Regions from separate parts of the Staphylococcus haemolyticus genome, predicted to be linked through region 2. Evidence: predicted binding sites of a transcription regulator. Region 2 holds the regulator's gene; the other holds the start of a gene.

What was found. The regulator NrdR, encoded in region 2, represses ribonucleotide reductase genes. The targets are predictions, from matches to a motif close to AACACNATATATNGTGTT.
Positions count from the first base shown of each region.
Region 1: the regulator NrdR is predicted to act here: its motif matches at 1,593-1,610, upstream of nrdI (class Ib ribonucleoside-diphosphate reductase assembly flavoprotein NrdI).

Region 1 covers NZ_CP035291.1:2,060,527-2,076,585, reverse strand. The annotation lists gene queF (preQ(1) synthase) at 1-92, opposite strand, end outside; gene EQ029_RS10020 (DMT family transporter) at 98-982, opposite strand; gene nrdI (class Ib ribonucleoside-diphosphate reductase assembly flavoprotein NrdI) at 1,771-2,169, shown strand; gene nrdE (class 1b ribonucleoside-diphosphate reductase subunit alpha) at 2,132-4,237, shown strand; gene nrdF (class 1b ribonucleoside-diphosphate reductase subunit beta) at 4,365-5,333, shown strand; gene EQ029_RS10000 (ABC transporter permease) at 5,583-6,551, shown strand; gene EQ029_RS09995 (iron chelate uptake ABC transporter family permease subunit) at 6,541-7,500, shown strand; gene EQ029_RS09990 (iron ABC transporter ATP-binding protein) at 7,497-8,279, shown strand; gene EQ029_RS09985 (ferrated catecholamine ABC transporter substrate-binding lipoprotein SstD) at 8,395-9,432, shown strand; gene EQ029_RS09980 (ferrated catecholamine ABC transporter substrate-binding lipoprotein SstD) at 9,587-10,624, shown strand; gene EQ029_RS09975 (CHY zinc finger protein) at 10,682-10,996, opposite strand; gene murB (UDP-N-acetylmuramate dehydrogenase) at 11,029-11,952, opposite strand; gene EQ029_RS09965 (GrpB family protein) at 12,042-12,557, opposite strand; gene EQ029_RS09960 (EMYY motif lipoprotein) at 12,667-13,542, shown strand; gene ytxJ (bacillithiol system redox-active protein YtxJ) at 13,675-13,995, shown strand; gene EQ029_RS09950 (glycerate kinase) at 14,305-15,426, shown strand; gene pepT (peptidase T) at 15,502-16,059, opposite strand, start outside.
Region 2 covers NZ_CP035291.1:1,186,719-1,202,777, reverse strand. The annotation lists gene thrS (threonine--tRNA ligase) at 1-1,850, opposite strand, end outside; gene dnaI (primosomal protein DnaI) at 2,154-3,074, opposite strand; gene dnaB (replicative helicase loading/DNA remodeling protein DnaB) at 3,075-4,460, opposite strand; gene nrdR (transcriptional regulator NrdR) at 4,461-4,931, opposite strand; gene gap (type I glyceraldehyde-3-phosphate dehydrogenase) at 5,187-6,212, opposite strand; gene coaE (dephospho-CoA kinase) at 6,433-7,041, opposite strand; gene mutM (bifunctional DNA-formamidopyrimidine glycosylase/DNA-(apurinic or apyrimidinic site) lyase) at 7,058-7,930, opposite strand; gene polA (DNA polymerase I) at 7,946-10,576, opposite strand; gene pnpS (two-component system histidine kinase PnpS) at 10,820-12,517, opposite strand; gene EQ029_RS05745 (response regulator transcription factor) at 12,517-13,227, opposite strand; gene icd (NADP-dependent isocitrate dehydrogenase) at 13,597-14,865, opposite strand; gene EQ029_RS05735 (citrate synthase) at 14,909-16,027, opposite strand.

The DNA.
Region 1 (16,059 bases), 870 kb from region 2:
ACTTCCGGTGTATAGTCAAATTCATATTTATTATTTTGATTACCTAATAAAGTAATATCTTGTAGTTCTTCTTTTTGACGTCCTTGAGTCAATTGAATCACTCCTTAGTGTTAGATTGTTGTTTAGTTATATCGGTTTGTCGTCGTGCCTTTTCGAACATATAATAGCTTGCACCAATAATAATGACATAACCGATAAGGGCATAGAAATCAGGTGTTTCACCGAATAAAATAAATCCGAATATAGCCGTGAAAATGATTGAAGCATACGTAAAGATAGAAATATCTTTTGCAGGTGCAAAACTATAGGCTAGTGTTATACCAATTTGGCCAACTGCAGCAGAAAGACCTGCCCCTAAAAGATAAACCATTTGTATTGTCGTCATTGGCTCATAAGTTGCGATTGAAAACGGTATTAAAACGACAACTGAAAATAATGAAAAATAAAAAACAATAGTATATGGTGCTTCTCTGGTACTTAATGCACGAACACATGTGTATGCAGAGGCAGCAAAAATACCAGAAAATAATCCAGCTAAAGAAGTAATCATTGTTGAAGAAAACTCTGGTTTAACGATAAATAACATACCTAAGATTGCTACAATCATAGCAATGATTTGATATTTTCGAACTTTCTCATTAAGAAAAATTAAACTGAGTAAAATCGTCCAAAAAGGGTTGAGTTTCATCAGTGTATCCGCATCGCTTAACACCATATGATCTATAGCGTATATATTTAATAGGACACCTATAAGGCCTAGTGTAGATCGGGAAATTAAAAGAGGTTGGCTACTTAATTTCCCAAACATAGGTTGCTTATATTTAAATATGAAGAATAATGGTATGAACATTGCAACAAAATTTCGAGCTAGGGATTTTTGAAATACAGGTAGATCTCCGGCGAGTCTAAAAAAGACTGACATAAAACTAAAACCGACAGCTGAAATTAAAATTGCAATAATACCTTTAACTTTTGGATTCAAGGTTAATCGCCTCATTTATAAAAAATTACCGTATATATAGTAGCATAATTCAAATGCTAATGCATAAATACTTGAAAATAATACCAAGATGTATTATTATTTTAATGCGAACAAATGTTCTGTTTATATTAAAAACACGTTAAATGCTATTTTTTTACAAATGTTATATTCGTGTTTTTGAAGCAAATTATAATTAACATTTGAATAATTGCGCAAAATATATTGATAATTTAAATGATTGGTCTTCAAGAATGCCGACAATTCAATGGTTTATTTAGCTGCTAAAAATGCAACTAAAACACATCAAATATTCGAAAATAATTATTTGCGCCAATTTAAGTTTGGTCTGATGCACATTCAGACGTTTTTCCGAACTTTTGTCACGAAATAGTTACTTTTAATTGAGAGAGCAATTCTGTATAATGAAACACAGAATATAGTATTAAATTTTGAAACGAACCACAACATGTTGTGGTTGTATAAAAAGTTTGTGTTATACAAATTATTCATTTTAAAGGCAATTTCACACTGATTTTAAGTTGAAATTCCTAATTTAATACTATTAATACGAACGAGCATATAGATGAAATAGTCTCGAAATTTTAGTCTGAACACTACATGTAGTGGCTAGAAATGAAAGTCACTTCTTTTAGTATATTAATCATCAGCTAGTTGACATCCAATTAAATGTCTAAAATATGTCGCATTTATTGTCTAGCAAGTTTTCTTATCTATTAAGAGAACTTCTTTTTAATTAATATTATGGACTGACGAAAGAAGGCGTTCCAATGAAAGTAGTTTATTTTTCTTTTTCAGGTAATGTAAGAAGATTTATTAAACGAAGTGAAATTTCAGATGTAATGGAAATTACTAAGGATAATTGTACAGATCCATTTGAAGAACCTTATATTTTAGTTACGGGAACAATTGGATTTGGTGAAGTGCCTAAAGAAGTACAATCGTTTTTAGAAATTAATCATCATAATTTACGCGCTGTTGCAGCAAGTGGTAACCGTAACTGGGGACAAAACTTTGCGAAAGCGGGTAGAACAATTTCCGAAGAATATCATGTACCTTTATTAATGAAATTTGAAGTACAAGGTTCTAATAAAGATGTTATTGAATTTAAAAATAAGGTGGGGCATTTCAATGAAAATTATGAACGAGAAAAAGTACAATCATATTGAACTAAATAATGAAGTTACGAAACGTAAAGACAATGGTTTCTTTAACTTGGAGAAAGATCAAGAAGCATTAGCGGTTTATCTAGAAGAAATCCATGACAAAACAATTTATTTTGACAGTGAGATTGAACGTTTACACTATCTAGTAGATAATAATTTTTATTTTAATGTCTTTGACAAATATAGCGAAGAAGATTTAGTTGAAATCACTGAATTCGCCAAATCTATCAACTTTGAATTTGCAAGCTATATGTCTGCTAGTAAGTTTTATAAAGATTATGCGCTAAAAACTAATGATAAATCACAATATCTAGAGGATTATAATCAACATGTCGCAATCGTTGCACTATATTTAGCGGATGGTAATAAGCAGCAAGCGAAACAATTTATCTTAGCAATGGTCGAACAACGTTATCAACCTGCAACACCAACTTTCTTGAATGCTGGTCGCGCACGTCGTGGTGAATTAGTATCATGTTTCTTACTAGAGGTAGATGATAGTTTGAACTCTATCAATTTCATTGATTCTACTGCCAAGCAATTAAGTAAAATTGGTGGTGGTGTAGCAATAAATCTTTCTAAATTACGTGCTCGTGGTGAAGCTATCAAAGGTATTAAAGGTGTAGCCAAAGGTGTGCTACCAGTTGCCAAAGCATTAGAAGGCGGATTTAGCTATGCTGATCAACTAGGCCAACGTCCAGGTGCAGGTGCAGTATATTTGAATATCTTCCATTATGATGTAGAAGAGTTCTTAGACACTAAAAAGGTAAATGCTGATGAAGACTTACGTTTATCAACAATTTCTACTGGTCTTATAGTGCCATCTAAATTCTTTGATTTAGCAAAAGAAGGCAAAGATTTCTATATGTTTGCACCACATACGGTTAAACAAGAATATGGTGTAACATTAGATGATATTGATTTAGAAAAGTACTATGACGACATGGTTGCAAACCCAAATATCGTTAAGAAGAAAAAAGACGCAAGAGAAATGTTGAATATGATTGCGCAAACACAATTACAATCAGGTTACCCATACTTAATGTTTAAAGATAATGCTAACAAAGTTCATGCCAATTCAAATATTGGTCAAATTAAAATGAGTAATTTATGTACAGAAATCTTCCAATTACAAGAGACATCAGTGATTAATGATTATGGTATTGAAGACGAAATTAAACGCGACATATCATGTAATTTAGGTTCATTAAACATTGTAAATGTGATGGAAACAGGTAAAATTAAAGATTCTGTTCACACAGGTATGGATGCATTAACAGTAGTTAGTGATGAAGCAAATATTCAAAATGCACCAGGCGTGAGAAAAGCTAACAGTGAGTTACACTCTGTCGGTCTTGGCGTAATGAACTTACACGGCTATTTAGCTAAAAATAAAATAGGATATGAATCAGAGGAAGCTAAAGACTTTGCAAATACTTTCTTCATGATGATGAACTATTATTCAATAGAACGTTCAATGGAAATTGCGAAAGAACGTGGGGAAGTATACCAAGACTTTGAACAATCAGATTATGCTAGTGGTAAATACTTTGAGTTTTATACTTCTCAAGAATTTGAACCTAAATTTGAGAAAGTGAAACGACTATTTGATCATATTGATATTCCAACTGCTAAAGATTGGAAAGCATTACAAGAACAAGTTCAACAACATGGTTTATATCATGCATATAGACTTGCAATTGCACCTACACAAAGTATTTCATATGTACAAAATGCAACAAGTTCAGTTATGCCAATTGTTGATCAAATTGAACGTCGTACTTATGGTAATGCTGAAACATTTTATCCAATGCCATTCTTGTCTCCTGAAACAATGTGGTATTATAAATCAGCATTCAATACTGACCAAATGAAATTAATAGATTTAATCGCTACGATTCAAACACACGTGGACCAAGGTATTTCAACAATTTTATATGTGAATTCTGAAATTTCAACACGTGAATTATCAAGATTATATGTTTATGCTCACCATAAAGGGCTTAAATCGCTATATTATACTCGTAATAAATTATTGAGTGTAGAAGAATGTACAAGCTGTGCTATCTAATTTAAGAAACTTAAGATAACAAATTTTAAAAAGGAGGAAGGTTGTAGAGTCAAAACTTAAAAATGACTCTCAACTTATCCTCCAAACGAATGAGATTTGCTTTTTAGTAATTAAGGAGGATTTATAAATGAAGGCCGTCAATTGGAATACCCAAGAAGATATGACGAATATGTTTTGGCGTCAAAATATTTCTCAAATGTGGGTAGAAACAGAATTTAAAGTATCAAAAGATATTGCAAGTTGGAAGACACTAACTGAAGACGAGAAGAATACATTCAAACGTGCGTTAGCAGGATTAACAGGGTTGGATACACATCAAGCAGATGATGGTATGCCGTTGATTATGTTACACACAACAGACTTACGTAAAAAAGCAGTGTATTCATTTATGGCAATGATGGAACAAATTCATGCGAAAAGTTATTCACATATATTTACAACTTTACTTCCATCTAGTGAAACAAACTATTTACTAGATACTTGGGTAATAGAAGAGCCTCATTTAAAATATAAATCTGATAAAATTATTGAAAACTATCACAAATTGTGGGGCAAAGAAGCCTCTATATATGATCAATATATTGCAAGGGTATCAAGTGTATTTTTAGAAACCTTCTTATTCTACTCTGGTTTCTATTATCCTTTATATTTAGCTGGACAAGGTAAAATGACTACTTCTGGTGAAATCATTAGAAAGATTTTACTAGACGAATCGATCCATGGTGTGTTTACAGGATTAGATGCTCAAAGTTTACGTAACGAACTATCTGAAAATGAAAAACAAAAAGCAGATAAAGAGATGTATAAATTATTAGAAGATTTATACGCTAATGAAGTATCTTATACACATATGTTATACGATGATATCGGCTTAAGTGAAGATGTATTGAACTATGTACAATACAATGGAAACAAAGCATTATCTAACTTAGGCTTTGAACCATACTTTGAAGAAAAAGAATTTAATCCTATCATTGAAAATGCATTAGATACTACAACTAAAAACCATGATTTCTTCTCAGTTAAAGGTGACGGATACACATTGGCATTAAATGTAGAAGCCTTACAAGACGAAGATTTCATTTTTGATAATTAATTATTAAAGATTAACATTAATAAGCCACTAGATTCAGTGTTGTTGATAACAACTACGATTTTAGTGGCTTATTTTTGTATTAAAAAGAGTACATCGTATTTGGACAAAAATAAATATTTACTTATGTATAAAAATACTATTGAAATCCACGTCTGTAATCTTTAATATTAATATTGACGACAATGATAATCATTATCGTTGGTAACGATTATCATTTCAATACGTATAGCAAGATGAGGAGAATTATTAGTGAAGTTTTTATTTAAGGGTTATGTTTTACTTATTTTATTAGTTTGTTTAACTATAGTCTCCTTATTTGTTGGAGTGAGTCAGCTCTCTCTTTCAGATATTTTCCACTTAAGTGAAGAGCAACAAAATATTTTGTTCTCAAGTCGTATTCCACGGACGGTTAGTATCCTACTTTCAGGTAGTTCACTCGCGTTAGCAGGATTAATTATGCAACAGATGATGCAAAATAAATTTGTAAGTCCGACTACGGCAGGAACAATGGAGTGGGCCAAGTTAGGTATTTTGATTTCGCTTATCTTTTTTCCGAAAGGTCACATCCTAATCAAGTTGCTATTTTCAGTAGGATTGAGTTTAGCAGGGACATATTTATTTGTGAAGTTAATTAATTTGATTCGTGTTAAAGAAGTTATCTTCGTACCATTATTAGGAATTATGATCGGTGGTATTGTATCTAGCTTTACTACTTTTATTGCGTTAAGAACCAATGCATTGCAAAGTATTGGCAACTGGATGAATGGTAACTTTGCAATTATCACAAGCGGACGTTATGAAGTGCTTTATCTTGTAGTTCCATTACTCATTATCGCTTTTATTTTTGCGAATCATTTTACGATTGCTGGTATGGGGAAAGACTTTAGTCATAATTTGGGAGTAAGTTATGAAAAAATTATAAACATTGCATTATTTATTACAGCAGCATTGACGGCTTTAGTTGTTGTTACTGTAGGTACTTTGCCATTTTTAGGTCTCATTGTACCTAATATTATTTCAATGTATAGAGGCGACCATTTGAAAAATGCACTTCCACATACGTTGATGTTAGGGTCAATATTTGTATTATTCGCTGATATCATCGGTAGATTAATCGTTTATCCTTATGAGATTAATATAGGATTAACGATAGGTGTATTTGGGACAGTGATATTCCTAATCTTACTAATGAAAGGTAGAAAGCATTATGCAAATTAGTTCTAACAAGAAAATCATCATATTAATTATTGCGACAATTTGCATGGCAGCATTTTACTTATTAGTAGGTTTAGACTTTGAAATTTTTCAATATCAATTTCAGAGTCGATTAAGAAAATTAATACTCATACTCATTGTTGGTGGTGCTATAGGGGCATCAGTTGTTATATTTCAAGCGATTACGACGAATCGATTATTAACACCATCAATCATGGGTCTCGACTCTGTTTATCTATTTGTAAAAGTGTTGCCAGTTTTTTTAGTTGGTACACAAGCTGCAGTGATTACAAATGTGTATTTAAACTTTTTTGTGACGTTAATTGCGATGGTCTTATTTTCATTATTGCTTTTTGAAGGCATGTTTAAATTAGGACATTTCTCAGTATATTTCATTTTACTTGTAGGAGTCATCTTAGGAACATTCTTCCGAAGCATTACTAGCTTTATTCAGTTAATCATGGATCCTGAGTCATTCTTAGCGGTTCAAAGTGCCATGTTTGCGAGTTTTGAAGCATCAAACTCACGGTTGGTATTAGTATCTACATGTTTATTGCTTGTCTTAATTATTATTACCGTGATAATGCGTCCATATTTAGATGTACTACTACTTGGAAGAGCACAAGCAATCAATTTAGGTGTTTCTTACGAGTCAATGACGCGCTTGCTACTCATATTAGTGGCACTATTAGTTTCTATTTCCACTGCTTTAGTTGGTCCTGTTACATTTTTAGGATTGTTAACTGTAAATTTAGCCCATGAATTAATGAAGACATATGAACATAAATATATATTGCCAGCGACGATATTAATTAGTTGGATTAGTTTATTTATGGCGCAATGGGTCGTTGAGAACTTATTTGAAGCTACAACAGAGTTTAGCTTAATCATTGATTTAATCGGTGGAAGTTACTTCATTTACTTACTTGTCAAAAGGAGAAGTGCAAATTGATTGAAATTAAAAATTTAGACAAAGCTATACAGAATAAGCCAATTTTAAAAAATATTAACGTCGACATTCAAAAAGGTAGATTAACATCGCTTATAGGACCTAATGGCGCGGGTAAAAGTACTTTACTGTCTGCTGTTAGTCGTCTGTTTGAGTATGAAAAGGGAACAATTAAGATTGAAGGTAAAGCTGTCGTAGATTATAAAAATGATGATTTAGCTAAAAAATTAAGTATTTTAAAGCAAACGAATCATACAGAAATGAATATAACAGTTGAGCAATTAGTTAATTTTGGTCGATTTCCATATTCAAAAGGTCGTATGAAGAAAGAAGATTATGAACAAGTTGAATATGCCTTAGACTTATTGCAACTCCAGAGCATTCGTCATCGAAATATAAAAACGTTATCTGGTGGTCAAAGACAACGTGCTTATATTGCAATGACAATTGCTCAAGATACAGATTATATATTATTAGATGAACCGTTAAACAACCTAGATATGAAACATTCTGTACAGATCATGCAGACGTTACGCCGCCTCTGCAAAGACTTAAATAAAACGATTGTCATTGTTCTACACGATATAAATTTTGCTTCATGCTATTCAGACGACATCATTGCACTGAAAAATGGTGAAATTGTCAAAGCAGATACAAAAGATAACGTTATACAAGCTGAGATTTTAAAACAATTATACGAGATGGATGTTCATATCGAAGAAATTAGAGGACAACGAATTTGTTTGTATTACGATGAAGACACTTTTGACTCACTTTTATAATTAAATAATTTAACCTTATATTTCAAAGGGGTGATGCTATTCAAAGACGTAGACAAGAGAGAAGTCCAATTGATGCGCAGCATAAAGGTTAAATATTTTTAGAGGAGTCGTACATATGAAAAAAACAGTCTTATTTTTAGTATTATCTTTAGTATTAGTATTATCAGCTTGTAGTAATGGATCAAGTAGTAATGATTCAGGTTCTAAGAGTGACAGCAAAGATTCAAAAGAAACTGTGAAAATTAAAAATAATTTCGAAGCTTCAGGTAAAGAACGAGATGGTAGTGACGCTAAGAAAGTAAGCAATACTGTTGAAGTTCCTAAAAACCCTAAAAATGCAGTAGTCTTAGATTATGGTGCTTTAGATGTACTTAAAGAATTAGGTGTGGCTGATAAAGTTAAAGGTTTACCAAAAGGTGAAAACAACGAATCATTACCTGATTTCTTAAAAGAATTCAAAGATGATAAATATGTTAACACTGGAAATCTTAAAGAAGTTAATTTCGACAAAGTAGCTGCTGCTAAACCAGAAGTTATATTTATCTCAGGTAGAACAGCAAATCAGAAGAATTTAGATGAATTCAAAAAAGCTGCACCAGACGCTAAAATCGTTTACGTAGGTGCGGATGAGAAAAACTTAGTTAAAGACATGAAGAAAAACACTGAAAACTTAGGTAAAATTTACGACAAAGAAGATAAAGCCAAAGACATTAATGAAGACTTAGATGAAAAAATATCTGAAATGAAAGATGAAACTAAGAAGTTCAATAAAACTGTAATGTATTTATTAGTAAATGAAGGTGAATTATCAACATTTGGTCCTAAAGGTCGTTTTGGTGGCTTAGTATTTGATATATTAGGCTTTAAACCAGCAGATGAAAATGTTAGCAATAGTCCACATGGCCAAAACGTAAATAATGAATATATTAGCAAGCATAATCCAGATGTTATTTTAGCAATGGACCGTGGTGAAGTTGTAGGCGGAGAATCAACTGCTAAAAAAGTGTTAAGTAATAATGTTATTAAAGACGTTAAAGCAGTTAAAAATGATAAAGTATATCAATTAGATCCTAAATTATGGTACTTTGCTTCTGGTTCAACTACAACAACTATGAAACAAATTGATGAATTAGAAGAAGTAGTCGATAAATAAATTGATAGTATAAGTTTTCAATATCGCCCTGAATAGGGCGATATTTTTTTGGAGGAAATTAGTGTTGAAAATTATTTTATAAGAAAGTAATATAATTTTAAGTGATATTGATAATCGTTATCACTTAATAATACAACAAGAGGATGTTGCAACGATGAAGAAAATAATTTTGTTTTTAATATTAAGTCTTGCTTTAGTCTTAACAGCGTGTGGTAAAAGCTCTGACAGTAACAATGATACTTCGAAGAAGATTGACAATAAAGACATCGTTCAAATTGAAAATAATTATAAGACAAGAGGCGAGAAAAAAGATAAAAGTGATGCCAAAAAAATTAAAGAAACTGTTGATGTGCCCAAGAATCCAAAACGTGCAATTGTCTTTGATTATGGTGCCGTCGATGTATTAAAAGTGTTTGGCGTTCAAGACCGCATTATTGGATTACCTAAAGGTGAAAAAAATGCTGCGTTACCTGAATTTCTTTCAGAATTCAAAGATGATAAATACATCAATACTGGTAATTTAATCCAAATTAATTTTGATAAAATAGCTAAAGCTAAACCAGAGGTCATTTATATTTCTGGAAGAACAGCAACAGTGAAGAATATAGATGAACTTAAAAAAGCTGCACCAGACGCTAAAATCGTTTATGTTGGTGCCAGTGAGAAAAACTATATAAATGATATGAAATCTGTAACAACTAAATTAGGAAAAATTTATGGTAAAGAAGATAAAGCTAAATCATTAATTGAAGAGTTGGATAAAAAAATAGCGGATACAAAAGCGAAAGTTGAAAAATTAGATAAGAAAACAATGTATCTTTTAGTTAACGAAGGCGAATTATCTACATTTGGACCAGGAGGTAGATTTGGAGATTTAATCTACGATACATTAGGATTTAAACCTACAGATGAGCATGTCAAAGCAAGTCCACATGGCCAAAATATTAATAATGAGTATATTACAAGTAAAAATCCTGATATTATCTTAGCAATGGATAGAGGACAAGTTGTAAGTGGCAAATCAAGTGCAAAACAAACGTTATCTAATGATGTAATTAAAGATGTAAATGCAGTTAAAAATGGTAATGTATACGAATTAGATCCTAAACTATGGTACTTTAGCGCTGGTTCAACTTCAACAACAATCAAACAAATTGATGAATTAAATCAAATCTTGAAAAAATTAAAATAATAAAAACGTAAAGTATAAAGGCTTAGTAACAATCTTTCAATCGTTACTAAGCCTTTATTATAATTCAAAATATAAATGATAGTGGAATTTACAACGACTATTAAAATGTGCTTGGCATTTAGGACATAGCTCTGTCATCATATAATCTTGAATAGACATTTCATGTTTACATACACCACACATAATTGCCTTTTCATCAAATTCTTGTTCTGACCATCTTTTGATAGGGTGTGTTTCGTGTTCTTCGTGACATTGATAACACGGATAATATTTATTGCAGCATTTGAATTTTATTGCTATAACATCTAAAAAAGTATGGTAATGTGTGCATCGTGTTTCATTGTCTACAAGTGAGCCATAAACCTTTGGCATCATTCATCGTCTCCCATCAACATATATAGTTGCTATTCTTTAGGATGCTCTCCAATAATACGAACTTCACGATGAAGTTCGACATCGAATTTTTCTTTCACTACTTTTTGTACGTGATGAATTAAATCTTCATAATCAGTAGCTGTTCCATTATCTACATTAACCATGAATCCTGCATGTTTTTTAGAAACTTCTACGCCACCAACGCGATAACCCTGTAAATCAGAATCTTGTATTAATTTTCCTGCAAAATGACCGGGTGGTCTTTGGAACACACTACCACATGATGGATATTCTAGTGGTTGTTTAGACTCACGACGTTCAGTTAAGTCATCCATCTTCGCTTGAATTTCGTCTAATTTTCCTGGTTCAAGTGTGAATGCAGCTTCAAGTACAACTAAATGTTGCTTTTGTACAATACTATTTCTGTAATCTAATTCTAATTCTTTATTAGTAAATTGAATTAAATCACCTTCTTCATTAACACAAAGCGCGTAGTCGATACAATCTTTGATTTCACCACCATATGCGCCAGCATTCATGTAAACAGCTCCTCCGACAGAACCTGGAATGCCACAAGCAAATTCTAAACCTGTTAACACATGGTCTCTAGCAGCACGTGAAACATCTATAATTGCAGAACCGCTTCCAGCAATAATAGCATCATCAGAAACATTAATATGATTTAATGATAATAAGCTAATAACAATACCACGAATGCCGCCTTCACGAATAATAATGTTTGACCCATTTCCGAGGTATGTGACCGGGATATCTTTTTCTTTAGCGTATCTTACAATAGCTTGTACATCCTCATTTTTAGTGGGAGATAAATAAAAGTCTGCATTTCCACCTGTCTCGGTGTATGTATATCGTTTTAAAGGTTCATTTACTTTAATAATATCTTCAGGTATTAAGGATTTTAAATCTTGTAAGATGTCTTCTTGCTTTAACATAAGTACATCCTTTCTTCTCTTCTATAATCTAATTTTTATTATAGCAATTTTATAGATGATTTGCGAAAACGACAACAGAATTCAAAGTTTTACAACTTTTGAAATATATCTTCAAAGTATTTCTGTTTTTGATTTTCGTATGGTCTTATATAATTAGTATGTTGGATAATAGAAACCTTTTTTTCTGAAAAGTGACGTGCTATATCTGATTGTGTTGCAAGTGCTTTGTCTACTTCAATATACTGTTTGAATAAGGTTGTGTCCATTTGAATGATGTGTAGGCGAATGGTTTGTCTCAAATCAATCATATTATTGAACTTAGCCATCATAACTTTCTTTTTATAAGGGTGATGGAGACGATAAAAGCCTAAATAATTTAATCGTTTCTCATCTAGAGCTGTGATATCATGTAAATTATTTACACCAATTAAAACATCTAAAATGGGTTCAGTTGCATAATTAAAATGACTTGTGCCTCCAATATGTTGCGCGAACTTTACAGGAGAATCTAGCAAGTTGAATAATGATGTTTTAGTTGTTTGATATAATGTGTCATATTCAGATTGAGTGTCGCCATGAATAAAAGGCTGAACGGTTGAGTACATTCGTATCTCCTTTAAATTATAAGTTTTGACAAATTCTGAAATACTATAACACAAATCATTTTCAATATAAATAGCTTTAGGTATAATACGTGTTGATAGGAGTGCATTTATGAAGAAATTAGCAATACTTTCTATAATGTTGATATGTGGCATATTGCTCTCATCATGTGGCAATCAAAGTAGCGCGGACTTAAAGGATTTTCAAACACAACTTAATAAGGTTGAAGATGAGAAGGAAGATCTTAAAACTTTAATGGACAAGATTCACTTGAAACAATTGGATCAATTGAGCAAGACGGACACCACTGATAAGAATAAAAGAGAGTTTGAAGCACTAAAGAAAGATATTAACAAACACTTAATTCCTCAATTTAAAAAATATGAAAAGTCAGCTAAACAATTACCAGCTGAACATCAAGATGTTAAAGACTTAAAGAACAAGTACTTAGAAAATGTAAAACAGGAAAAACAATCTATATATGATATTAAAACCTTTGTAGATTTATGTAATAAGTCAATTAAGGCGAATGAAGATATCTTGGATTATACAAAGTTATTTGAAAGTAATCGCTCACAAGTAGAAACGCAAATTAAAAAGGCAAATAATCAAGAAGATGCCAATCAGTTAACATCTAAAATTGAAAGTAACAATCAAAATCTTAAAGAAGCTGCACAAAAATACTTAGAAAGTGATGATAGTAATTCTAAGAAAGCAATTGACGAACATATTAAACCGTTAATTGAGAAGCAAATTTCAGAATTAAACCAAACCAATATTACTGACCCAAAAGTCAACAGTGCTCGCAAAAATGCGATTGAAATGTATTATAATTTATTGAATTACTATGATACGCGAGAAACTACAATTGAAATAGAGAAAAAACTTTCTAAAATTGATGTAGAAAAGTTACCGAAAACGGGTAAAGAATTAAGTAAGGATAATAATGATTTTTACGAAGATTTGAAAAAGTTAAAAAAGCAATAGATAGACATAGTTGATAAAATTAAAATTTTTGGTTAACAATGGACTTTGAAATGTGTATAATTGAACCCATTGAGTAGTTTATAATGATTATAAAGAGCAACATGGGCATAAATAATTTTAGAGGTGAATAGAATGGCTATAAAGCTGAGTTCGATTGACCAGTTTGAGCAAGTACTTAAAGATAATAAATATGTATTTGTATTAAAACATAGTGATACTTGTCCAATCTCAGCAGATGCATACGATCAATTTAATAAATTTTTATATGAAAGAGATATGGATGGCTATTACTTAGTCGTTCAAGAAGAAAGAAAACTTTCTGACTATATCGCTGAAAAGACAAATGTGAAACATGAATCGCCACAAGCATTCTATTTTATTGATGGAGAAGCAACTTGGAATGCTAGTCACAGTGATATTAATGTATCTTCATTAGCTCAAGCTGAAGAATAACAACTATCAACAATTAAAAATAGTAAACGCGATTAGGTTAAAAAAATAGTTTAGACTGCATTATAAAGCGCAGTAGCTGACAAATCTGAGAGACTGGCCACACAATGGCTTCTCAGCTCTAGTCATCCATGCAGGAGTGGGCAATGAATTCTAGATGAATTCCGTGTCACTCCTGTTTTTATTTATCTATTTGCAACAGCTATTATTATGAAAAGTAGAGACAACCCATGTATAATGTGAAAGTGAAGTCGAATGTATAACATCTAAATCAATATATAAATAAAGAAAATGGCATGAGGTGATTAACAGATGAAAATATTAGTAGCAATGGATGAATTTAACGGTATAATCTCAAGTTATCAAGCGAATCGTTTCGTTGAAGAAGCGGTAGCCAGTCAAATTGAAGATGCTGATATTGTACAAGTGCCATTATTTAATGGGCGTCATGAATTAATGGATTCGGTGTTCTTATGGCAATCAGGTACGAAATATAGAGTGAATGTGCATGATGCGGATATGAAGGAAGTCGAAACAGTTTATGGTCAAACTGAACAAGGATTAACTATAATTGAGGGGAATTTATTTATAAAAGGACAAAAACCGGTTGAACAACGTTCAAGTTACGGTTTAGGAGAAGTAATTATAGATGCACTGAATAATGGAGCCGATAACATTGTTATTTCACTTGGTGGCATCGATAGTTTCGATGGTGGTATTGGGATGATGCAAGCTTTAGGTGCTCAATTCTATAATGATGAAGGAGAACTTCTAGATGCACGTGAAGGTGCTCAAGTGATTAAATTTATTCGTCGAATTGATTTTTCTGCAATACCTCAAAATTTCAAGGATGCACATATTCAATTGATGTCTGATTTTTCTAGTAAATTATATGGTAAGCATAGTGAAATTATGAAGACGTATGAAACACATCAATTGACACGAGAAAAAGCTGCAGAAATAGATAATTTAATTTGGTACTTCAGTGAGCTTGTTAAAAATGAAATGAAAATTGCTATGGGTCCTATCGAAAGAGGCGGCGCTGGTGGTGGTATTGCAGCATTATTAAATGGATTGTATGATGCTGAAATATTAACAAGTCATGAATTGGTTAACCAAATAACACATTTAGATGATTTAGTTTCTCAGGCGGATTTAATCATCTTTGGTGAAGGTGTTAAAGAAGAGGATCACTTACTTGAAACAACAACTTTAACAATTGCAGAATTAGCGCAAAAACATGATAAACCTGCGATTGCTATTTGTGCGACTGATGACAAATTTGATGTCTTTGATCAGTACCATGTTACAGCAATGTTTAATACTTTCGTTGAGATGCCAGAAAGATACACAGACTTTAAAATGGGTATACAAATCCGACACTTTACTGTTCAAGCACTTAGATTATTAAAAACGACATTAAATAATGCATAAATGAATAACTAACAAAAGGCAAACTGCAATTACCTATATAAGCATGGTAATTGTGGTTTGCCTTATTTATTATATTTATTTATGGTGATGTGTGACTTCTTGAGCAATACCAATGATGACTTGCACTGCCTTCTCCATTACATCGATAGATGCATATTCAAAAGGTCCATGGAAATTACCGCAACCTGTAAATATATTAGGAGTTGGTAAGCCTTTAAATGATAATTGTGAACCATCAGTTCCACCACGAATAGGTGCAGTGTTTGGTTCTATATTTAAATCATTGAACACTTTTTTAGGAATATCAATAATATATGGATGTGGTTCAATCTTTTCAGCCATATTATAATATTGATCTTCTATATCTACTTTTACTGGGAAATCTTCATAATGGACATTAATATCGTCACGAATTTCTAATAATTTTTTCTTACGTAATTCGAATGATTCTCTATCATGATCACGAATGATATATTGTAATGTTGCTTTTTCAACATTACCTTCGAATTTCATCAAATGATAAAATCCCTCATAGTCTTCCGTACGTTCAGGAACTTCGCCAGCGGGTAGTAGACTATGAAATTGATGGCCTAATGAGATAGCATTGACCATGATGTTTTTAGCAGATCCTGG
Region 2 (16,059 bases):
TTACGTACATTGACTTGATTGTTTTCAACTTCTTTATCACCAACAACTATTTGATAAGGTATTTTTTGCATTTGTGCTTCACGAATTTTGTACCCCATTTTTTCATTACGGTCATCAATTTCTACACGTACACCTTGTGATTTTAATTCATCTTGTAAATTTCTAGCATAGTCATAATGTAAGTCAACATTAACAGGTATTATTTCAACTTGTTTAGGTGCTAACCAAGTTGGGAATGCACCCTTAGTTTCTTCAGTTAAGAACGCTACAAATCGTTCCATAGTTGAAACTACGCCACGATGAATAACTACTGGACGATGATTTTCACCATCGCTACCGATGTATGTTAGTTCAAAACGTTCTGGCAATAAGAAATCAATTTGAGCAGTTGATAAAGTTTCTTCTTTACCCATAGCAGTCTTAACTTGAACATCTAGTTTTGGACCATAGAATGCCGCTTCACCAATTGCTTCAACATATGGTAATCCCATTTCATCGACTGCTTCTTTTAACATAGTTTCAGCTTTGTTCCACATTTCATCATCATCCATATACTTCTCTTTATCTTCTGGATCTCTGTAACTTAATCTGAATGTGTAATCTTCAAAGCCAAAGTCACTATATACTTCTTGAATCATGTTAACAACACGTTTAAATTCATCTTTAATTTGATCAGGTCTAACAAATATGTGTGAATCGTTTAATGTCATTCCACGTACACGTTGTAATCCTGATACAGCACCACTAGCTTCATATCTGTGCATAGTTCCTAATTCTGCAATACGGATAGGTAGTTCACGATAAGAATGAGGACGATTATTATAGACCATCATATGATGTGGACAATTCATAGGTCGTAATACCATTTCTTCTGTTTCATCTAATTTCATTGGTGGGAACATATCATCTCTATAATGATCCCAGTGTCCAGAAGTTTTGTATAACTCAACATTTGCTAACACTGGAGTATATACGTGGTCATAACCCATACTTACCTCTTTATCAACTATATAACGTTCAATTTCTCTACGAATTGTAGCACCATTAGGCAACCATAATGGAAGACCTGCACCTACTAATTGATTATTAGTGAATAGCTCTAAATCTTTACCAATTCGACGGTGATCACGCTCACGACGCTCTTCAAGCATCTCTAAATGTGCTTTCAAATCTTTTTTATCAAAGAATGCTGTACCATAAATACGCTGTAACATTTTGTTATTGCTGTCACCACGCCAATATGCACCGGCAGTTGAAAGTAATTTAAATTCTTTGATTTTTGAAGTTGAAGGAACGTGTACACCACGACATAAATCAGTAAATTCACCTTGCGAATACAAAGTAACACTTTCATCTTCAGGTATAGCGTCTATTAATTCCAATTTATAAGGATCATCTTTGAAGAATGATTTAGCTTCTTCTCTTGATACAACTTTACGTTCAATTTTATGATTTTCATCAACAATTTGTTTCATCGTTTTTTCAATTTTTTCAAAGTCATCTGACGAAACCTTTTCATCCATATCAAAATCATAATAGAATCCACCGTCTATAACAGGGCCAACTCCAAACTTAACATCCCCATATAAACGTTTTAAAGCTTGGGCCATTAAATGGGCAGTAGAATGACGTAAAACTTCAAGCGCTTCATCACTACCTGGAGTCACAATTTCAATTGAACCGTCTTCTTCTAACGGTCTAGTTAAATCGACCATTTGATTTTTAAATTTACCAGCAACCGCTTTTTTTCTTAATCCAGGGCTAATTGATTGTGCAATTTCTTCAGTTGTAATGCCTTTATCAAACGCTTTCGAATTTCCATCTGGGAATTGAACATTTATTTGATCCATTAGAAAACCTCCATAATTAAATTCTAATTTCGTTGAAATAAAAAACTCGCCCCTAAAAAAAGGGACGAGTTCGTCGTGGTACCACCCTAGTTATTTAGCAATAGCTAAATATCTCTACTTAAGATAACGGTCTTGAGCCGGGCATTGATTACCAACACCTAATGATGAAGGAGTAATAATTTAATTTATTAGCTAATCTCTCATCATACATTAGCTCGCTGTATAACATGGATTAAATTATCATATCTTCAACTATTTCAACGATTAAGATTTATCTTAATTATACAATAGTTATTTTAAATTTCAATTGTTTCTTAAATTTTTACCATCCAAATAATATGGCGTTGATAAAGATTTAATTCTTTCAATAATTCTAGCGGCTTTTGTTTCTTCCGCACCTTCACGTGTAATAGATAAATGATGTTCTAGCTCTTCAAAATTTAAATTCGATGAGAAAAACGTTGGTAGTTCTTGAACCATGCGATAGTGTAATAATGGTCCAATTACTTCATCTCTAACCCAAGGTGTTACTTCTTCCGCACCTATATCATCTATCATTAATATATTTGCCTCTCTTATTCGTTGTAACTTTGTTTCATAACTCCCATCTCTGAAACCACTTTTGAGTGTGCGAATATATTCAGGTAAATAAACAATCGTAGAAGCAACACTTTTAGCTTTAAGTTGATTGGCAATTGCACCTAGAATAAATGATTTCCCTGTTCCAAATGGGCCGTGAATATACATTCCTTTTACATTTTCTCCATTAACTAATTGTTTACAGATATCATTTACATTTTTAGCAATAACTAATCGGTTCAAATCAGTGTCATAAATATCTTTCATCTTAGCGTTTAATGTATCACGTTGCATATGGTGTGATGTGATTAAGTGAGAATTAAATCTTTCTTCATCGTGTTTAATTTTGCAAGGGCACATGTTATAACGTATTTTAATTCTATTATTGTCGATATATAATTCAGGAACATGACCCTTAACAAAGTTCGGACAATTTTCATAATCATGCCCATCATAATTTTTTTGTTGATCTTTATACTCTTGCAACACATTTAAGTCATTATCAATGATTTCATTGGTCAATTCAGATTGATGTTCATTTAAAAATGATTTAACATCAGGATCGTTAACGACTTGTTTTTTAATTTTAGCAATTCTTTTTTCTAAATCGCCATTTGATTTGATAATACTATTGAATGATTTCATTTAATCCTCCTCCCAATCGCGTTTTAGTTGTTCACGAAACGCAGCTCTTTCCTTTTCAAACTGTTCTTGTTCTTCTTTAGTCGTTTCTTTATCAGTTTTTTCTTGACCTCTATTTTTTAACCATTTAGGTGTTTTTTCTCTAGATACAATCTCACGTGATTTTGAATAACGCTTTCTTGATTGACGTTGGTCATTACCTTTATATTCTGATTTTGATTCATTTGCTTTTAACGCATAGTTATATGCTTCTTTTGCAGTCTTAATACCTAATTTTTTCCAATTAGATGCGATTTCTAAAATATATGTTTTAGGTAGTTTCATCTCATTTTTTAGCATTACAAATTGTAAAAGAATATTAATTACACCAAAGCTTAATTTTTCTCTTTCGACTAACTCTTCAATCATTTTCTTTTGTTGAAATGTTGGTTCTGATTCTGACCATGACGCCAACATATCTACTGGACTTGTTTCCTCTAACAATTGAAACCAATCATCATTGGAAGTTGGTTGACTTGAAGACACAGATTGATTGTTACTATTCACTTCATTATGATTACTTGCCTTAGGCTCTAATTCAGGTAATTGTTGATTATGTTCAATTAAATAATACGAACGTGCATGCTTTCTCATTTCTTCGTATGATAATTGTTGATTACTTGTAATAGAATTCAATATAATTCGTTTCATAGCATCTTCTGTTAAACCATACAATGTAGCCAATTGAACAATTAAATCTCTAGCTTCTTTAGTTATAATTTCATCGCTAATAAAATGATGACGTAGCATTTCTTTTAAAATCTCAAAATCAAATGATACATTGGATAAATCAATACCATGATATGGTTTTTCTTTTTTAATTGATGAAGCATCAATAGTAACGCTTGAGTGTGGAATTTTAAAAACATCAGTAAACTTGCGAGTTACTTGTTGAAACCCACTTAAATCAAAATCATGCTTTTTAAAATAATTTTTTAAGCTTTTAAAACGTTGTTTATCGACTTGGTTATATAGATAAATTGATAACATAGGATCATTAAAAAATTGATAGGCAGTTGGTGGTTGTATCAATTCGTAAATAAAAAATGATTGTCGTTCATCATGCTTTACATATGTTTTAAATAAACCGATTGCTTCCAATAAATCCATATACTGTCTAAATTCTGATAAATTCATTTTCAATTCATTCATTATTGTGTAATGCGTTAATGTGTCATCACTATTCACGAATTGGTTCATAAAGTGATATGTACCTATCGCTTGCGCGCCAATTAATGGCATATACAATCTATTAAGTATTTCCAAATGATTATGATTAAATTGGAACTGACGATACACTTTAAAACCGTCATGTGGACTCAAACCATACTCATACGATTGTAAACTCATTTATAGATCACTCCGTTTATTATCGTTCAAGATACCTTGCATTGATGCTAACAATTGATCAACATCTTTAAACTCTTTATAAACTGAAGCAAATCTCACATAAGAAACTTGATCGACATGCATCAACAGGTTCATAACATGTTCACCAATATCTCGCGAAGATATTTCAGTTTGTCCGCTATCACGTAGCTGCCATTCAACTTTATTAGTAATATCTTCTAATTGTTGATAACGTACTGGTCTCTTTTCACAAGATCTAACAAGACCATTTAAAATTTTCTCTCTTAAAAATTGTTCTCGAGTTCCATCTTTTTTTACGACAATTAATGGACTTACTTCTATATGTTCGAACGTCGTAAATCGAGTACCACAATTTTCGCATTCTCTTCTTCTTCTAATTGCATTTGCATCATCCGCATGTCTAGAATCAACTACACGCGAATGTGTTGAACTACATTTTGGGCATTTCATATCTTTCACCCTCTTGAATAGATTATGATTCATTATACTATAAAAGCATTCTTGACAAAAGAAGTCTAATTCTCATTTAAATTAAACTAAAACAAAAGTATCTTAATAAAAATCTAGTTTTATGCATAATATATTTCTTTAATGACAAGAATGCGTGAAAGTTTTAATACAAAATCACATAAAAATAAAATACGAGACTATCAAATCTTAGTCAAAAGATTTAACAGTCTCGTTTTAATTTATAGTGATATCTTATTATTTAGCCGTTGCAACATTTTCAGAGCCAATTAATTTAGCAATTTGTTGAGCAACTTCAACTACTCTATTTGAGTAACCCCACTCATTATCATACCATGCAATCACTTTTACTTTATTATCATCCATCACAATTGTGTTTTGAGCGTCAATAACTGCTGAATTAGGATTTGTATTGAAGTCCATTGATACTAGTGGCTCGTCTTCTACATCGAGAATACCATCTAGTCCAGCATTTCTGAATGCGTCATTGACTTGTTCAGCTGTAACATCTTCTTTTAAATCTACAACTAAGTCTACAAGTGACACGTTATTAGTTGGCACACGTAAAGCTAAGCCATGCAATTTACCTTCTAATTCTGGAAGTACTTCTTTTAAAGCTTTAGCTGCGCCAGTTGAAGTTGGAATAATACTTTCATTACATGAACGTGCACGACGTAAATCTTTATGCGGATTATCAATATTATTTTGATCGTTAGTAATCGCATGTACTGTTGTCATAAGACCGTTAACGATGCCAAATTTATCATTAAGCACTTTTGCTACCGGACCAATACAGTTAGTTGTACAAGATGCATTACTAAAAATGTCATATGTATCTACATCTAATTGGTTATCATTTACCCCTTTAACCACCATTTGTACATGGCCACCCTTAGAAGGACCAGTTAGTAATACTTTTTTAGCACCTGCATTAATATGGCCAATTGCTTTATCGCCATGGTTAAATTTACCTGTAGCTTCAATTACAATATCAATGTCTAAGTCTTTCCAAGGTAAATTTTCAGGGTTACGGTCAGAAACAAGTTTAATATCTTGTCCATCGACACGGATACCGTTCTCAATTGGTTCAACTTTTTTATCAAATCTACCATGAGTAGTATCGTAATTTATTAGATGCGCAATTGTTTCAGGTGGATAGCTTGCGTTAATCGCTACAACGTTTAAATCTTCTTTATGTAATGCGATTCTTAACACCATTCTACCTATTCTACCCATACCATTAATTGCAATATTTGTTGACATTTAAAGCACCCCTTGATTGTTTGTTTATATGTTATACTTTATAAAAATAGTGTAACATATTAATTTAAATTTGAAAGCGTTTTCCATTAATTTTAAAAAATTTTTTAATCGACAATATTTGGTTAACAAAAAAAGCTCTAATAGACTTATCTATGTAAAATTTAACATTTACATCATTCATCTATTAGAGCCGAAGCATAAATAATTGCTTAAGCAAATTTTATCTTTCTTTGTTAATAAAACCTTTATCAGTCAATAGCTGTTCTAAGTTTTGTTTCAGTTCCAACTTATCTCCTAAGTTATCTATAACATGGTCTGCCATTCTACTCTTTTTATCTATTGATATTTGACTATAAACGCGCGCTTTCGCATCCTCTAGTGACAATTGATTTCGCTCCATCAACCTCTCAATTTGAATACTTTCAGACGTGTATACTAACCATACTTCATCAACTGTATTTTGTAATTCATTTTCAAAAAGAAGTGGAATATCCATAATGACATCATAACCTTGATTAAGATATGATTGCTTTTCTTCTTCCATTATCTCTCTAACTATAGGATGCACAATATCATTTAACTCTAAACGTTTCTCTGGGTGATTAAAAACAATTTCACCTACATATTTGCGATCCATTTCACCTTCCTCAGTGATAGCACTATCACCAAAAGCTGCTCTAACTTGTTCTAAACCTTTAGTTCCTTTTGCAACAGCTTTTCTTGCAGCTATATCAGCATCTACAACTTTAAAACCAAATGCTGTTAATAACTCAGAAACCGTTGACTTTCCAGTGGCAATACCACCTGTTAATCCAATAACTTTTGGCATAAATATTCACTCACCTTTATTTCTGACAATGTGGACAAAAATGACTATTTCGCGATGCAATGACTTTTTGCTCAATGTCATGACCACATATTTTACATGTCTTTTGTTTATATACATTTAAGTGTAATTGCATTTCTCCTGTCTTGCCATCAGCATGACGATAATCAGAAATGCTAGTACCGCCATTATTTATACCCTCATTTAATACTTCTTGAACATAATAAAATAACATTTGTCGTTCTTGATTAGATACATCTTTTACTTTCCTCTCAGGTAAAACGCCTGCTCTAAATAACGCTTCACATGCATAAATATTTCCACAACCTGCTATCATTTTATGATCAAGCAACATTTGTTTAATAGGTTTGTTTTGGTATTTCTTAAGTTTAATCCGGTCTAAAAAATAGTTTAATGCATTGTCATCAAACGGTTCAGGCGCAATTTCAAGAAAAGCTGGATAATCATTATAAGTAGCCAGATTTCTTAGTTCACCAAATCGTCTAATATCAGAATAAACGAGTTGTTTACCATTATCTAAATGAAACACGACATGCCAATGTTTTCGATAATTAGGTGTACTAATATCTGATAATTTATCGACAATAAAAAATCCGCCTGCCATACCTAAATGACTTAATATAATACGCTGGTTGTTATTTTTTTCAATAGTGAAGACAATATATTTACTTCTTCTATCAATGGATTTTATTTTAAAACTTTCACTATTCAATCTGAAACCATCCAAATTAATTCCTTTAATAATTGTCTCTTTTCCTTGTTGTTTGCCCTCAATAACTTTGTTTGAAAATGTCACACTTTTAATAGTTGCATTCAATATATAAGGCTCTATACCCCTTTTAACGTGTTCAACCTCTGGTAATTCTGGCATTTCTAATTCCTCTTTCTATTTTGCATCATACCATGTAGATCCATAGTTAGAATCTACTTTTAACGGCACATCTAATTGTAATGCGTGTTCCATAATTTCCTCAACAAATAAACTAAAATCTTCAACTTCATTGGCAGGTACTTCGAAAATTAATTCATCATGTACTTGTAGTAATAACTGAGCATGATAAGACGTTTGTTTAATTTGTCTATCAAATTCTACCATTGCTAATTTAATAATATCTGCTGCACTACCCTGTATTGGAGTATTCATTGCCGTACGTTCAGCAAAACCTCTCAAATTAAAGTTCCTACTATTAATATCTGGTATATATCTGCGACGGTGCAATAATGTTTCAACATATCCATCTGCTTTCGCATCTTTAACAATATCAGACATGTATTGTTTTACACCTGGAAAACTTGCCAAATAATCATCTATAAATGCTTTTGCTTTTTTTCGAGTAATGTTTAAGCTCTGGCTCAAACCATAATCACTAATACCATACACTATTCCAAAGTTAACAGCTTTAGCCTGTCTTCGCATTAAAGCGTTAACTTCATTCGCTTCTACATCAAATACTTTCATCGCAGTAGCAGTATGAACATCTTTTTCATTGATAAATGCTTCTTTCATACTTTCATCTTGGGTAATATGAGCGAGTACACGTAATTCAATTTGAGAGTAGTCAGCTGATAATATCACACTATCATTTGAAGTAGGCTTAAAAGCTTTTCTAATCTTACGTCCTTCTTCAAGACGGACTGGTATATTTTGTAAATTAGGATCTACACTTGATAAACGACCAGTTTGCGCTAATGTTTGATTGAAGCGAGTATGAATTCTGTTATCTTTACTTATGACTTTTTGTAATCCCTCTACATAAGTGGATTGTAATTTTGATAATTGACGATATTCAAGTATATAGTCAATTATTGGGTGTTGACCTTGTAATTGCTCCAACACATCAACTGCAGTAGAATATCCAGTTTTTGTTTTTTTAATGACTGGTAGTTCTAGCGTTTCAAATAATACTACACCTAATTGTTTAGGAGAGTTAATGTTAAATTCTTCCCCAGCCGCTTCGTGAATATTACTTATTAGTAAATCTAATTTTCCTTGGATTTCTGACTGCATTTGTCTTAAGTCATTAATATCCGTATAAATTCCTGTTTCTTCCATTTCACTTAAGATACGTGCAAGTGGAAGTTCTAAATTCAACAATAGATCAATTTGTTGGTGCGATTCTAATTCAGCAACCATTTCAGGTTTGCAGGCATAAATTGCCTCTGTGATTGAAGCAATATGCTTATTTAATATTGTGTCTTCTGGGACATGTCTCTTTTTCCCTTTTCCATAAATTGAAATATCATCTTGGACAAAATTTTGATTATAATTACTTACTACAGAGTTTACATCATCTATCGTTCTTGATGGATCGATAATATAACTTGCTAACATAACATCAAATACAATATTTTTTATATCTATATCTAATCTATGCGCAACAACGTATGTTTTTTTAGCATCATAAACAATTTTTTCTGTAGTCTCATTCTCTAGCCATTTAATCAATTCAGGATATTCCTTTAGTTGATCGGAAGCTATTACAACATGGTCCACTCCATCATAAAATCCAAATTTTAAAATTGTATCCTGTAAGTAATTGGTACCATCTACTTCGATGTGAATCACAGCTTCTTTTAATTCTTTAAAATTTATGTTGTTAAAATCATTACTCACTTCAATGACTTTATCTTCGTGTTTCTCTTCAGTATTATTACTATCTATATCAGATAATAATTGTTTGAATTCTAACTTTTTGAATAATTCAATTTTATCTTTATTATCATCTTGATTTTTTAACACAGTGTCTTGTAATGTTACTTCAATTGGACTATTTTTATTAATCGTTGCTAAGTCTTTACTCATGAATGCGTCTTCACGACTATTTTCGAGTTTTTCTTTTAATTTTTTTCCAGAGACTGAATCTATATTGTCATAAACACCTTCAACTGTATTAAATTGTTTCAATAGCTTGATAGCTGTCTTTTCGCCTACACCAGCAACGCCAGGGATGTTATCAGATGCATCCCCCATTAGTCCTTTCATATCTATAATTTGATTGGGATTAAGTCCATCATATTTTTCAGCAATGAATTCTGGCGTATAATGATCAACATCTGTTACACCTTTCTTTGTGTAATAAATAGTAACATTATCAGTTGCTAACTGTGTTAAATCTCGATCCCCAGTAACTATAATCGTTTCAAACCCTTGGTCATTAGCTTCTTTACTTAATGTGCCTATAATATCGTCAGCTTCATAATTTTCTAACTCATAGTGTTTGATATGGTAAGTATCTAATAATTGTCGAATGTATGGGAACTGTTCGCTTAACTCAGGTGGTGTACTTTGTCTTCCGCCTTTATATTCACTATATTTTGAATGTCTAAATGTTGTTTTGCCGGCGTCAAACGCAACTAAAAAGTGCGATGGTTGTTCTTCTCTCATAATCTTTTCCAATAACATAGCAAAACCGTATACTGCATTCGTATGTATTCCTGCTTTGTTAGAAAGTAGTGGTAATGCATAAAATGCTCTAAAACTTAAACTATTACCATCAATTAAAACTAATTTATTCAATGCGTATACCTCCAGAGTGATTTTATTATATTTTAGCATATAACCTGAACCATAACGAATGTATGGTTTATACAAAAACTTTTCACACTCTCCATTACTTATTTAAATAAAAAAAGGGCTTTCATATCCTCAACCAAATTTTTGGTGCAAGTATACGAAAGGCCTTAAAATAATTGTATTAATTACTAATCAAAATAAAAGTTCTTGTACCGCGATATTATAGTCATTCTTTATTGAACGATATCATTCTTTTTCATCTAAAAATGAAACTTTAAATAGCGAGCCCTCACCAATATTGCTTTCGACATTAATCGTTCCATGGTGTGCCTCCACTATATGTTTTGTTATAGATAAACCTAAACCTGTACCACCTGAATCTCTACTTCTTGCTTTATCCACCCGATAAAATCTTTCAAAAATATGCTTTTGATCACTTTTATCTATTCCAATACCAAAGTCTTGTATTTCTAAATTTACTTCATGTCCTTCTCTATACACTCTTACAATAACCTCATTATTCTCAAGTGAATAATTAATTGCATTTGATAGTAAATTAGTAATGACTTGTGCAATTTTGTTTTCATGTGCTTCTATAATGACATCTTTTTCTATTTCGGATACTATTTTAATATCTTTATATCTTGCCTGGTTTTGTAAGTTATCAATAGTTGTGTAAGCAAGCTCTGATAAATTCATAAATGCTGTTTCTATCTCTGTTTGTTGTTCGATATGTGATAAATCCAATAAATCCATAACGAGTGACTCAATACGATTAGATTCTTTTAAAATAATATTTAAGAACATATCAAGTGATTCTTCATCGTTTTTCGCACCTTCTATGAGTGTTTCAGCGAAGCCTTTAATAGATGTAATAGGTGTTTTAAGCTCATGAGATACATTTGCAACAAACTCCCGACGCAAGTTTTCCAATTTTTTCAAATTTGTAATGTCATGCATTACTACAACCATACCTTGTAACTTTTTCTTAGATTTACTTAGTATTGGAACACATGACAAATCGAAATATTTATGATGAACATTATTTAATAAAATTTCTATCTGATCATATAGTGGCTTTTCAGTTTTGAAACTTTCTAGAATTAATTGTTGAATTTTAGGATCTAAATATGATGTATAGTTTTTATTTTCAACCTTACCGTTTGGCCTAAACAACTCATAGTATGCATGATTGGCCACAACAATTTCACCATGTTTGTCAATCATTAATACTGAACTTGGTATATTTTCTAATGTTGTTTTTAATCGATTTGATTGCATTTTTTGTTTATTATTAAGCTTTTGTAACCGTCTTGCAAGATCGTTAGTCGTGACAAATAGCGCTTTTGTCTCCTTAACATTGCTTTCAGGTACTCTAACATGATAGTATCCATCAGCAATTAACGAGGTAGCATAAGTCACTTCATTAATCGGTCTAATATATGTACGATTGATACTTCTAACAGCTAAATAAATCGCTAAAAGAACAATAATTCCTATTAAAGATAAATACTTCCACATACTCTTCTGTAATTCAAGAATCTCAGTATTCATCCCACTTATGTATATCGTTTTGTCATTGACAGTTGTTTTAAATGTATATCTAACCTGACCATTTTCTCTTTTATAAATGATATTTGATGGATTAGCTTCATTATCAATGTTATCATTTATTTTATTTTGGTTACCAGTTTGGTATATCACTTTACCATTTTCAGAAATTCTAACAATTAAATTTTGATTAGCTGAAATATTTTTAATTTCATTATTCTCATTTTGCTTGTTTAATTTCAAAAAATTTTCAGATACATGTTTGAGTTCTGTAACCTGAGCTGTTGATAATATTTGATAAATTGTATGATGAATAATGACGCCTAAACCAATAAAACTGATTATAGTAATTGTGCTTAATAGCAATAATAATCTATGATGAAATTTAAGCATTAAGCTTTAGGTCTCTCTAATTTATAACCGAGTCCACGAACAGTTTTAATTAATTTAGGTTGTTTCGGATTCTCTTCGAGTTTGTCTCTTAAATGACTTATATGAACATCAACAATTCGAGAATCGCCTGCGAATTCATAATTCCATACAGAATTTAACATGTGTTCTCGAGTGATTACTCGCCCTTGTCTTTCTATTAGATACAACAATAGTTCAAATTCTTTAGGAGTGAGTTCTAATAATTCATCATCTTTATATACCTCAAAGAATTCAGGTCTGATTCTAATATTTTCAATCAATATATCCTCATCATCAACATCTGCTTTTTCAATTTCACTAGCAAATTTAGATCTTCTCAAGATAGCTTTAACTCTCGCCACAACTTCTCTAGGAGAAAAAGGTTTTGTCATATAATCATCGGCACCTAATTCTAATCCTAATACACGATCAAACTCATCATCTTTTGCAGTTAACATTAAAATAGGTACTAAATTTTTATCAGAACGTATTGTTTTACATACTTCAATACCATCTTTTTTAGGTAACATTACATCTAAAACGACAAGTTCTGGTTGAATTTCATTCACCTTTTCCAAAGCTTCTTCACCATCGTAAGCTACCTCAACGATGTAACCAGCCGTTTCAAGATTATATTTAAGTAAAGTTACAATTGATTGCTCATCGTCAACCACTAATACTTTTTGTGACATAATGTGCCTCCCTGAATTAATATAACATTTCATTTTCATTATAACGGAAGTTAAAACAAAAATAACATACAACATATTAAATTTACATAATCTTAACAATCATATGATTATTTTCCACATATTGAGTATTAATTTTATTATTTTTAAAAAATTATTAATAAATTATAAACAAAATAAAGTTATTTGTTTTACTTCATAATAAAAAAGCGGAACAGAATTTAATATAAATTCAATGTTCCACTTTTGTTAAAAATTGCTATGATTGAGAATCCTTTAAAACTTGCGCTATTGTGTTAACTAATACATTAGTGCAATGCATCATCAATCTATTAATTCTTTAAAGTTATAATATATTAATGTGTAAATAAATTACTTTAAGTTTTTAATTAACTCATCAGCGAATTCTGAAGTTGATACTTCAGTAGCACCATCCATTAAACGAGCAAAATCATAAGTTACAACTTTAGAAGCAATAGTAGCTTCAATTGCATCAGTAATCTTATCAGCGGCTTCTTGCCAACCTAAATGTTCTAACATTAGAACTGAACTTAATAATTCAGAAGATGGGTTAACTTTGTTTAAACCAGCATATTTAGGTGCAGTACCATGTGTTGCTTCGAAAATAGCGTGTCCTGACTCATAGTTAATGTTTGCACCAGGTGCAATTCCAATTCCGCCCACTTGAGCTGCTAAAGCATCTGAAATATAGTCACCATTTAGATTCATTGTAGCAACTACATCATGTTCTGCTGGACGAGTTAAAATTTGTTGTAAGAAAATGTCAGCGATAGAATCTTTAATAATGATTTTTCCATCTTGTTCAGCTTTTTCTTGAGCTTGATTTGCTGCATCTTTACCATCTTTTTCAACAATTTCATCATATTGTTGCCAAGTAAATACCTTATCAGCAAATTCATTATGAGCTACATCATAGCCCCATTGCTTAAATGCGCCTTCGGTGAATTTCATAATATTACCTTTGTGAACAAGCGTAACAGTTTTACGGTTATTATCGATTGCATACTGAATTGCAGCTCTAACTAAACGTTCAGTACCTTCTTTAGAAACTGGTTTCACACCAATACCTGAAGTTTCTGGGAAGCGAATGTTAGTAGCACCCATTTCATTTTGTAAGAAATCAATAATTTTTTTAACTTCATCAGTACCTTCTTTAAATTCGATACCTGCATAAATATCTTCAGTATTTTCACGGAAGATGACCATATCAACATCTTGTGGACGTTTAACTGGTGAAGGGACACCTTTGAACCAACGAACTGGACGTAAACATGTAAATAGGTCTAATTCTTGACGTAATGCAACATTTAATGAACGAATACCACCACCAATTGGTGTAGTTAATGGTCCCTTAATAGCGATTAAATATTCTTTAATCGTGTCAAGCGTTTCTTGAGGTAACCATTCACCTGTTTCATCAAAAGCTTTTTGACCTGCTAGTACTTCTTTCCATTCAATACGTTTTTCGCCGTTATATGCTTTTTCAACAGCTGCATCAATAACGCGACTCGCTGCTTTCCAAATATCTGGTCCAATACCATCACCAATAATAAAAGGAATAATTGGTTCATTAGGTACATTTAATCCATCGTTAATTCTAGTAATTTTTTCAGCTGACATAATTTTACCTCCAAATATTGTGAAATCTATTAAAGTTTAAAATTTATCTTTCTTCAATTGGTAAATACTTACGATTAGTTTCACCGACGTAATTAGCTCTAGGACGCATTATTCTATTATCACGATATTGTTCTAGAATATGTGCTGTCCAACCAGATGTACGACTTACCGCGAAAATTGGCGTGAATAAATCGTGTGGAATATCCATACTGTGATATACAGTAGCACTAAAGAAATCGACATTAGGAATGAGTCCTTTTTCTTTTTTCATACGTTTCTCAATAGCTATTGAAATATCATATAATTCACTTCTACCAGTTTCAGAAGTGATTTTTCGGCTCATCTCACGTAAATATTTGGCTCTTGGATCTCCGTCTTTGTATACTCTATGACCGAATCCCATGATTTTTTCTTTATTTTTGAATTTTTCATCTAAATAAGCATCAACTTCATCCACTGATTTAACATCAGCAAGCATGCTCATTACTTGTTCATTTGCACCACCATGTAATGGTCCTTTTAATGAACCTACAGCAGCTACAATACCTGAGTACATATCAGATAAAGAAGAAACGGCACAACGTGCAGTAAATGCAGAAGCATTAAGTTCATGGTCAGCATGTAATACTAATGCTTTATTAAATGCTTCAACTTCAGTATCTGTAGGTAATTCCCCTCTCAACATATATAAGAAGTTAGCTGCATAACTTAATTCAGGATTAGGTTTAACTGGTTCTTTACCTTCACGAACACGCGCAAATGCTGTAACTAAAGATGCAATTTTAGCTTGAATACGTATTGCTCTTTCTTTTCTATTTTCTTCTGTTTCATTTTCAGCATCAGGATCAAAATGAGCAATATATGATACAGATGTACGTAGTGCCGTCATAGGGTGTACATTATCAGTTGCGTATTCTTCAAAATGCTTATAAACTCTTGGATTTAAAGTCATATAATGATAAAATTTTTCTCTTAATGCATCTAGTTCACCTTGAGTAGGCAATCTATAATTCCATAATAAAAACACTACTTCTTCGAACAAAGCATTTTCTGCTAAATCATCAATATCGTATCCCGCATACGTTAATTGACTATCAATAATTGAACTGATTTTAGTTTCAGCTGCAATTACCCCTTCTAAACCTTTTTGTAATTCTGCCATAAGTAATTCCCCTTTTCTTATAGATAATGTAA